4 regions of the Psychrobacillus sp. FSL K6-1464 genome follow, and region 4 is predicted to be linked to each of the others. Evidence: riboswitches for the same ligand, from Rfam matches in the RefSeq annotation. Region 4 holds a riboswitch; each other region holds the start of a gene.

Evidence for each region. A riboswitch is a leader RNA that binds a small molecule or an ion and turns the genes downstream of it on or off. The one in region 4 is predicted to bind S-adenosylmethionine.
Region 1: linked by a shared signal. The riboswitch ahead of metA (homoserine O-acetyltransferase MetA) and the one ahead of MKX39_RS08075 (MetQ/NlpA family ABC transporter substrate-binding protein) in region 4 are both predicted to bind S-adenosylmethionine.
Region 2: linked by a shared signal. The riboswitch ahead of MKX39_RS02530 (methionine biosynthesis PLP-dependent protein) and the one ahead of MKX39_RS08075 (MetQ/NlpA family ABC transporter substrate-binding protein) in region 4 are both predicted to bind S-adenosylmethionine.
Region 3: linked by a shared signal. The riboswitch ahead of MKX39_RS17335 (acyl-CoA dehydrogenase family protein) and the one ahead of MKX39_RS08075 (MetQ/NlpA family ABC transporter substrate-binding protein) in region 4 are both predicted to bind S-adenosylmethionine.

The regions. Positions count from the first base shown of each region.
Region 1 is NZ_JBBOOP010000001.1:1,762,075-1,764,275, forward strand. It holds gene MKX39_RS08625 (methyl-accepting chemotaxis protein) at 1-809, shown strand, start outside; SAM riboswitch class I at 875-980, shown strand; gene metA (homoserine O-acetyltransferase MetA) at 1,056-1,964, shown strand; gene MKX39_RS08635 (aldo/keto reductase) at 2,035-2,201, opposite strand, start outside.
Region 2 is NZ_JBBOOP010000001.1:512,158-514,358, reverse strand. It holds gene MKX39_RS02540 (TetR/AcrR family transcriptional regulator) at 180-740, opposite strand; gene MKX39_RS02535 (hypothetical protein) at 947-1,147, shown strand; SAM riboswitch class I at 1,231-1,338, shown strand; gene MKX39_RS02530 (methionine biosynthesis PLP-dependent protein) at 1,423-2,201, shown strand, end outside.
Region 3 is NZ_JBBOOP010000001.1:3,417,456-3,419,656, forward strand. It holds gene MKX39_RS17330 (catalase) at 1-500, opposite strand, end outside; SAM riboswitch class I at 663-762, shown strand; gene MKX39_RS17335 (acyl-CoA dehydrogenase family protein) at 866-2,047, shown strand; gene MKX39_RS17340 (transporter substrate-binding domain-containing protein) at 2,050-2,201, shown strand, end outside.
Region 4 is NZ_JBBOOP010000001.1:1,650,569-1,652,769, reverse strand. It holds gene MKX39_RS08080 (PPC domain-containing DNA-binding protein) at 67-576, opposite strand; SAM riboswitch class I at 730-844, shown strand; gene MKX39_RS08075 (MetQ/NlpA family ABC transporter substrate-binding protein) at 937-1,758, shown strand; gene MKX39_RS08070 (methionine ABC transporter ATP-binding protein) at 1,821-2,201, shown strand, end outside.

The sequences.
Region 1 (2,201 bases), 110 kb from region 4:
TTGCGGTAGGTGCTTCTAAATCTGCAGAAGATGCTGTAGACGTAACAGAAAGTTCGTTGCACTTAAGTGATCAAATCAATCTCATCAATGAAAAATCAGTAATGATGACTGATATAGCTATAAAAGCAAACACTATGAATTCGAATGGTCAAAACCAAATGAGTGAACTTAAATCATCTTTCCAAAACTGGGAGTCAAATCTAATCTCTATGTCCACATTGTTTAGTACATTGGAAGTTAGAGTAAATGCGATTGGTAGTGTGATGGAAACTATTATGCAAATTTCTGCACAGACGAACCTACTCGCATTGAATGCAAGTATTGAAGCTGCACGGGCAGGGGAGCATGGAAAAGGATTTGCAGTAGTAGCGGATGAAGTACGGAAACTAGCGGAGCAATCTGCAAAAGCGACAGAAGAAGTAAAGCATACTATTACGGAACTTCAAAGTGAATCGCATACTGTAGGGCAACAAATGGAAGATACTATCAAAACTTTCCGTGAGCAGGGATCTGTTGTAACAAATACTGAAGTAACTTTTGGTGAAATATCGTTACTGATGAATAATTTGCAAACGTCAATCGATGCTGTTTCAGCAGAAATTGAACAGGTTTCTACCTTTAAAGATCAAGTTGTAGATACGATTCAAATGATGGCTTCAACTTCAGAGCAAACTGCAGCAGCATGTGAAGAAGTAAGTGCATCATCAGATGAACAACTGAGAGCGATCCAATCGGTAGCGAAAGCTTCGGAGACTCTTACAGAGCTTAGTGACAAATTAGCGAATGCAGTAAATCGCTTTAAAGTTTAAAAGAAGTTGAATTGCTTGAAAACAAATGTTAATATTCACTCAGGAAGAACAATATAATTTAATAACTCTTATCAAGAGAAGCCGAGGGAAATGGCCCGTTGAAGCTTCAGCAACCTCTGACTAGTCAGAAAGGTGCTAACTCCTACAAGATAATTTCTTGAAAGATAAGAATTGAGAGCAAAACGTTCACCCTCTTTTCTTGTTTATAGGAAAGAGGGTTTTTTGAATTTAAAGGAGGACAACAAATTGCCTATAAATATACCAAAACAGTTACCTGCAGCTGAACATCTTAAAAACGAGAAAATATTTATCATGGATACCGATCGAGCGATAGCTCAAGACATACGTCCGTTAAATATAGTTATCTTGAACCTTATGCCTGAAAAAGAAAAAACAGAGCTTCAATTGCTCCGTTTACTAGGAAATACGTCGCTACAAGTAAATGTAACCTTTTTACATATGGCAACCCATGATTCCAAAAATGTAAGTAAAACACATCTAGATACCTTTTATACGACATTCGAGGATATTAAGCACCGAAAATACGATGGGATGATTATTACCGGTGCACCTATTGAGCATTTAGAATTTGAAGACGTTAATTATTGGAATGAGATTATGGAAATAATGGATTGGTCTAAAACTCAGGTGACCTCTGTTTTACACATTTGTTGGGGGGCTCAAGCCGCTCTCTACCATCACTATGGTATCGGGAAATATGACTTGTCGAAGAAATGCTTTGGGGTATTCAGTCATCGTTTATCAGACCCAACTGTACATTTAGTGCGAGGGTTTAATGATGAATTTCACGCACCTGTGTCTCGATACACAGCTATATCTTTCGATGAAATAAAAAAAGACCCTCGTTTAATACTGCTTTCCGACTCAAAGGATGCGGGTGTTTTTCTAGTAATATCCAAAGATAAAAAGCATATTATGATTACGGGTCATTTAGAGTATGATGCAACTACACTTGCAGACGAATATAACCGAGATATTAAAAAAGGTGTGGATATTGATGTCCCAAAAAATTATTTTCCAAACGATGATCCAACACAAATACCGATGAACTCCTGGCGTTCCCATACACATTTACTTTTTTCCAATTGGTTGAATTATTATGTGTACCAAGAAACTCCTTATGATTGGGAGTAACTAAAAGGCTGGCCGTGAGTGAATTCACGATCAGCCTATATATGTTGATGAAAATGAGCATTATAATTTTTTATTCTGTCTTAAAAATTCGGTTAATTTCCTGCATTTCTTCTATCGTCAGTTCCACTTCAAGTGCTTTCAGATTTCGTAACACTTGTTCTGGTTTTTTAGCTCCAGGAATTACTGTATCTATGGTATTTTGTGCTAGATACCATGCAAGAACGATGGAAGAAACCT
Region 2 (2,201 bases), 1.1 Mb from region 4:
GTGTCCATAATTTTTTCATTTAAATCCTATATGCAAACCATGTTAATGGGGTTTTTCGCTTGGATTAAAGCTAGTCCATAGATTCCTAAGTGCATTATTAAAAGCTGTTTCATTAAACAGCCGACAATTCCTACAATATTATAGAGTTACTGATCCTTTTTATATATTGGATTTCCTTTTCAGAAATTCTTTAATAAAGTTGGTAATAGTTTTGAAATTTTTATTAAGGGATTAGTTGATTGCTGAGTTAAACACAGCATCATTGCTCCTTCAATTGAAGCAGTCAATAATAATGAAATGGCAGTAGCCTTTTCAACCGAAAAACCATCGGCTAATAGTTTAATGTAATAAATTTGCTCTATATTTTCATACAAATCACTACAAGCGGTTCGGACAGGCTCACTCATTGTCGCCATCTCACTAACGATACTGCTAAATGTATAGCCAGTGATGGTCCCATCCTTTTCAAAACTACGAATTAATTTATCAATCATGGAAACTATGGCATCTTCAGTCGAAGGATGCTTACTGAAAATCACTTTAATATCTGTTGTAATATCTTCTTTTAAAGCATGTAAACAAGTTATTAAGAGTTCGTCTTTGCCATTTGGAAAGTGGTGGTAAAGGGCCCCTTTTGTAACGTTACATGCTTTTAGTATTTCTGTTAGTCCTACAGTTTTATAGCCTTTTTGTTGAAACAGTGTTGTAGCAGTTTCAATTATGAGTGATTTAGTATCCATATCTGAATTTCCTCCTAACATACCGACGGGTCTGTTTGTTAGTATAACAAATTTTTAACAACATTCTAGTATTTTGTTTATTTAAATAAATAGCAAAGCACCCAATACACCCTCGATTGTTTATCTCCCTTTCCTAAACCTTCATATAATATTACGAGGAGCATTATGCCTTATGTTCCTACAATACAAGATGGGAGGTGGATACGATGGAGTCTTCTACAGGATTATGGGTTGGTTTGTTAGGTATCGTTTTAGGGGTGCTAGGTTTCTTTTATGCTCCGCTTTGGCTAGGTGCTGGAGCAGTTCTTTTGGGGCTAGTAGCTTTAGCTTATTCTCACAAGTTAATAGTAGGTTGGATATCATTAATACTCGGAGTAATTGTTTTAATATGGACATTTTTGTTATGATGTTGAACAAAATGCATCTTGTTAAAAACACATCTACGTGTTAAGCTTATTTAAATTCAAAATTGTGATAATTTAATATATTTTTCTTATCCAGAGAGACGGAGGGATTGGCCCGTAGATGTCTCAGCAACCAGCCACGTTTAGGTATGGTGCTAATTCCAAATAGACGTTTGACGTCTTGAAGATAAGAAGACAAACTTCAATATTACTTGAGGGTTCTCTTCTTATTAGAGAATCCTCTTTTTTTTATTTTAATTGTAAAGGATGAGCATCTAATGTCAAAGAACAGTATCGATACACAGTTAGTTCAATTGGGCAACCATAGTGATGAGAAAACTGGTGCGGTAAATCCCCCTATTTATCTTTCAACAGCTTACAAACATAATGGGATCGGGCAGTCAACAGGATATGACTACACAAGAACTAAAAACCCAACTCGCGCTATTTTAGAAGATGGAATTGCAAAGTTAGAAGATGGAGATGCTGGCTTTGCCTGTAGTTCTGGCATGGCCGCTATACAATTGGTTTTGTCCCTTTTTCGCTCAGGGGATGAATTAATTGCGCCTGATGATTTATATGGTGGAACCTACCGGTTATTTAACCAGTATGCAGATTCTTATAATATTCGTACCACTTATGCAAAGTTTGAATCAGCTGAAGAAGTAACAGCATTGATAACCAAAAATACAAAAGCTTTATTTATTGAAACCCCAACAAACCCCTTGATGTTGGAAATTGATATCCAACTATTTGCTGAGGTTGCAAAAGAGCATAATCTACTTTTAATCGTAGACAATACATTCCTTACTCCTTACTTACAGCGACCTATTGAAATGGGTGCTGATATTGTCATTCATAGTGGTACCAAATATATTGGTGGACATAATGACGTTCTTGCGGGACTTGTCGTCTCGAAGGGTGCGGAACTTAGTGAACAGCTGCAAACTAATCATAATGCAGCAGGAGCCGTCCTTTCTCCTTTCGATTCTTGGTTACTCATAAGAGGATTAAAGACGCTTCATCTACGTATGAAGCAACATGATTTAAACGCTAA
Region 3 (2,201 bases), 1.8 Mb from region 4:
AAAGCATGTACTAGGTCTGGAAATTTAATAGCATCTTGTATGAAAAAGACAGGAATATTATTTGCTACTAAATCATAATTTCCTTCTTCCGTATAAAATTTCGTTGCAAAGCCACGAGCATCGCGTGCTAACTCTCCAGAACCACGTGATCCTGCCACAGTGGAGAACCTCACGAATACAGGAGTCTTTTTACCCGGTGTTTGCAAGAACTTCGCTTTTGTAAATTCACTTGCAGATTCATATACCTCAAACTCCCCATGAGCCGCATAACCTCTAGCATGTACTACTCTTTCTGGTATACGTTCATGATCAAAATGAGTCATTTTTTCACGAAAATGGAAGTCTTCCATTAAAGTAGGGCCTCGTTCTCCTGCTTTAAGGGAAAACTCATCCTCCGAAACTTTAAGTCCTTGATTTGTAGTCATTGCTTGTCCTTGATCGTCCACTCGAAATTCTTCTAATTGTTCATTTTTACTATTTCCAGCTACTTTCTTATCCAAACAAATTCCTCCTCTAATTATCTCTTCCCTATTGTTAATACCCAGGATGACTTTCTAAAAAACCTATAAATTCAATTACATATTTAAATCCTATTAAAGCAATATGAATTACTATTGACTTCACCTAGATGAAGTAGTAAGATTATTTAAACAACTACATACTACTTATTAAGAGAAGCGAAGGGACTGGTCCGATGATGCTTCAGCAACCGCCAAAGCTATGGTATGGTGCTACTTCCAGCAAGAAATTGAGAGATAAGTATTTATTTAACCACTTACTCTTCTCATTTTGAGATGGGTTTTTTATTTCCTCTTAATACCCACTTAACTGATCGGAATAATTTAAATTAAAGGAGATAGCAACTGTGATAAATTTATACATCAAAACAGAAAAACAGCAGCAATGGATTAATCGTTTGGAAGAATTAGAAGACAAATTTAAAAGCAAATCAGCAGATATTGACGAGAATTCTATTTTCCCAAAAGAAAATGTGGAGGATTTATTGAAACTAGGTTATGCAAGTCTAACTCTACCGGAATCGTATGGGGGCAAAGGTTTTTCTGTCTACGATATGGTTCTTTCACAGGAAATTCTTGCTAGCTTTGATGCAAATACTGCCTTATCGGTAGGGTGGAGTTTAGGCGTAGTAGGCGAACTATACGAAAAAAAATTATGGACACAGGAAAGATTAGACTTTTTCGCTACAGAAGTATTAAATGGTGCACTCATAAATCGTTCCGTCAGTGAAGCACAAACAGGTAGTCCAACACGAGGTGGCAGACCTGGTACTACCGCTATTAAAAAGGGAGATTCTTGGGTACTAAACGGACGTAAAATATTCACAACCGCTTCCCCCGTACTATCCTACTTTTTAACATCTGCTTGGATTAAGGAAGAAGAAAGAATTGGTTTTTTCCTTATACCTCGTGATACGGAGGGGCTTTCCATTGAGGAAACGTGGGATGTAGTTTCCATGCGCGGAACTAGCAGCAATGATTTAGTACTAAGCAATGTAACCGTTCATAAATCCAATTTAGTAGAGCTTCCTGAATTCGCTAGTGGCGGGAAGATCAATGGTTGGCTGCTTCATATACCTGCAACTTATCTTGGAATTGCCCAGGCTGCAAGAGACTATGCAGTCCACTTTGCTAATACCCATTCACCCAATAGCTTGAATGGCTCTATTGCACAGCTACCAAACGTGCAGCAGCTACTAGGTGAAATAGATTTAGAGCTTACGAAGGCTAGACTCGTCATTTACGGAGTTGCGTCCTCTTATGACAATGAATCTACAAAAGAACTTCTAACCAACGAAGTAAGCGTGGCAAAGCATATCGTTACTAATTCAGCAATCACTATTGTCGACAAAGCGATGCGATTAGTTGGTGCCAAAAGCTTACAAAGAACAAACCCCTTGCAACGTTATTACCGCGATGTTCGAGCAGGACTCCATAATCCCCCTATGGATGATATGACGATAAAAAAACTTGCACTAACTGCGTTAGAGGAAGATAACAATAAAAAATTAGTGAAACGAGGAGATTAAATATGAATAAGTACTTTAAAGTGGCTGCATTAGGGTTAGCCTCCGTGACAATTTTAGCTGCATGTAGTTCTGGAAAGGCTTCAACAACTTCAGAAGATGGAGATGTTCGAAAAGTAAAAGTTGCCTATGACATGGCATCTAAGCCTATCTCTTG
Region 4 (2,201 bases):
CGTAACACTTTTAACATAGCGATTTATTTTAACAAAAATGCCGCCCATTAAATGAGGCGGCATTTTCTAATTATGGTAAAGCTGATTAGGTTTATCTATTTTCTTTTCTACCGGATAAAACTGATTTGCTCCTGTTTCTTCATCAAACTTTCGCTGAAAATCCATACCAATAGTTTCTGCCAACACTAAATCTACTGTAATAACAGGATTTTCCCCTTTCATAAAATGACCACCATAAATATTGCCATATTGGTCACATATTGTCCCATGGAAATGTGTTTCAAACTGTCCATCTCTTTGACAGACAACTCCCGTCCCCTGCAAAAACTCGATTGGCCCCTCTTTGACAACGAGGTTATTGTACCCTACACCTATGGGTGAATCTTCGTTTGGTATCAAATAAACAAATCCACTTCTTTGAAAACTTCCAAAACAACTAAGAATTGTAGCAGAATTAATTCCATTCACTTTACACAATTCCTCTATTCCTTCTAGCAAATCAGTTCCATATACTAAACGCGCTCCTACTACCTTTCCTAGCTGACCAACTGCAAAGTTTGCTCTTACTTTTGACAACGCTTACACACCCTTTTTGTATAATTATTTATTTTTATTAAACATATACTATTTAGAATGTTATACGCAACTACAAAAAAAGTAGGTTGACTTTAATAAGTTGATGTAGTAAATTATATTTTATGAACTGTTGAAAAACTTAATAGCTGATATCTCTTATCAAGAGTAGCTGAGGGACTGGCCCTATGAAGCTCGGCAACCATCCACCTAATAATCTATGTGGAAAGGTGCTAAATCCAGCAAAACAATTTGTTTTGATAGATAAGAGAGGACTAACGTATGTATGCGCCTCTCTTTCTTTTGAAAGAGAGGCTTTTATATTTATACAACGTTCTGAATAATTATTTGGAGGAATGGAAAATGAAGAAATTTGGATTTTTATTGTCAACGGTACTTTTATCTGGAGCTCTTGTAGCTTGTGGAGATGATGCAACTTCAGAAGCTACAGCGATTAATGAGGACAAAATAGTAGTAGGTGTAACTGCTGGGCCACATGAACAAATTGTAGAAGTGGCTGCTAAAGTGGCTGCTAAGGACGGATTAGAAGTTAAGCTTAAAGTTTTCTCTGACTATATTTTACCTAATACAGCCTTATCGGAAGAGGATTTAGATGCAAATAGCTATCAGCATGAGCCATTCCTAGATACGTTTAACGAAGACCATGGCACAGATTTAGTTCCTGTAGGAAAAACGATATTAAATCCAATGGGTGTCTATTCAGACAAATATGATTCTATAGATGACCTGCCAGATGGAGCAACTTTTGGTTTACCAAACGATCCTACAAATGGCGCTCGTGCATTATATATTTTAGAAGAAAATGGCTTTATCAAAATTAAAAAAGATAAAAGAGAATCAGCAAGTATTTATGACATTGAAGAAAACCCAAAAAACCTAGAATTTATTGAACTAGAAGCTGCTCAAATCCCGAAACAACTGAGTGAAGTAGATGCAGCTGCCATCAATACAAACTTTGCACTTGAAGCAGGTATTAGTCCAAAAGAGGATTCCATATTACTAGAATCTTCCAATTCTCCTTACGTGAACTATATTGTAGTCCGTGCAGAAAACAAAGATGATCCGACAATCCAAAAGTTTATCAAAGCATATCAATCGGAAGAAGTTAAAAAATTCATCGAAGAAGAATTTAAAGGTTCAGTTTTACCTAGCTGGGACGAATAATGGAGTCATAAACGTTACCGACTTCGGTAGCGTTTTCTTTAAAAAGAAAGGAAGATCGTGAAATGATTGTATTAGAAAATGTCTCGAAAGAGTTTAATAGTAAAAGTGGAACTGTAAAGGCAGTAAAACAAGTCAATATACGGGTAAATCAAGGAGAAATCCATGGTGTTATAGGATATAGTGGTGCTGGAAAAAGCACACTAATACGTTGTGTAAATTTACTGGAAAAACCTACAGAAGGTAAAGTTTTCATAAACGGCATCGAACTTACTTCCTTACCCCTCCCTAAATTGCGTAAAACTCGCAATAAAGTTGGCATGATTTTTCAAGGATTTAACCTACTTAAAACAGCAACGGTTTATGATAATATCGCCATTCCACTAAAGCTACTCGGCTATAACAAAGACGAGGTAAAAAAACGGGTGGAGCAATATTTAGACATA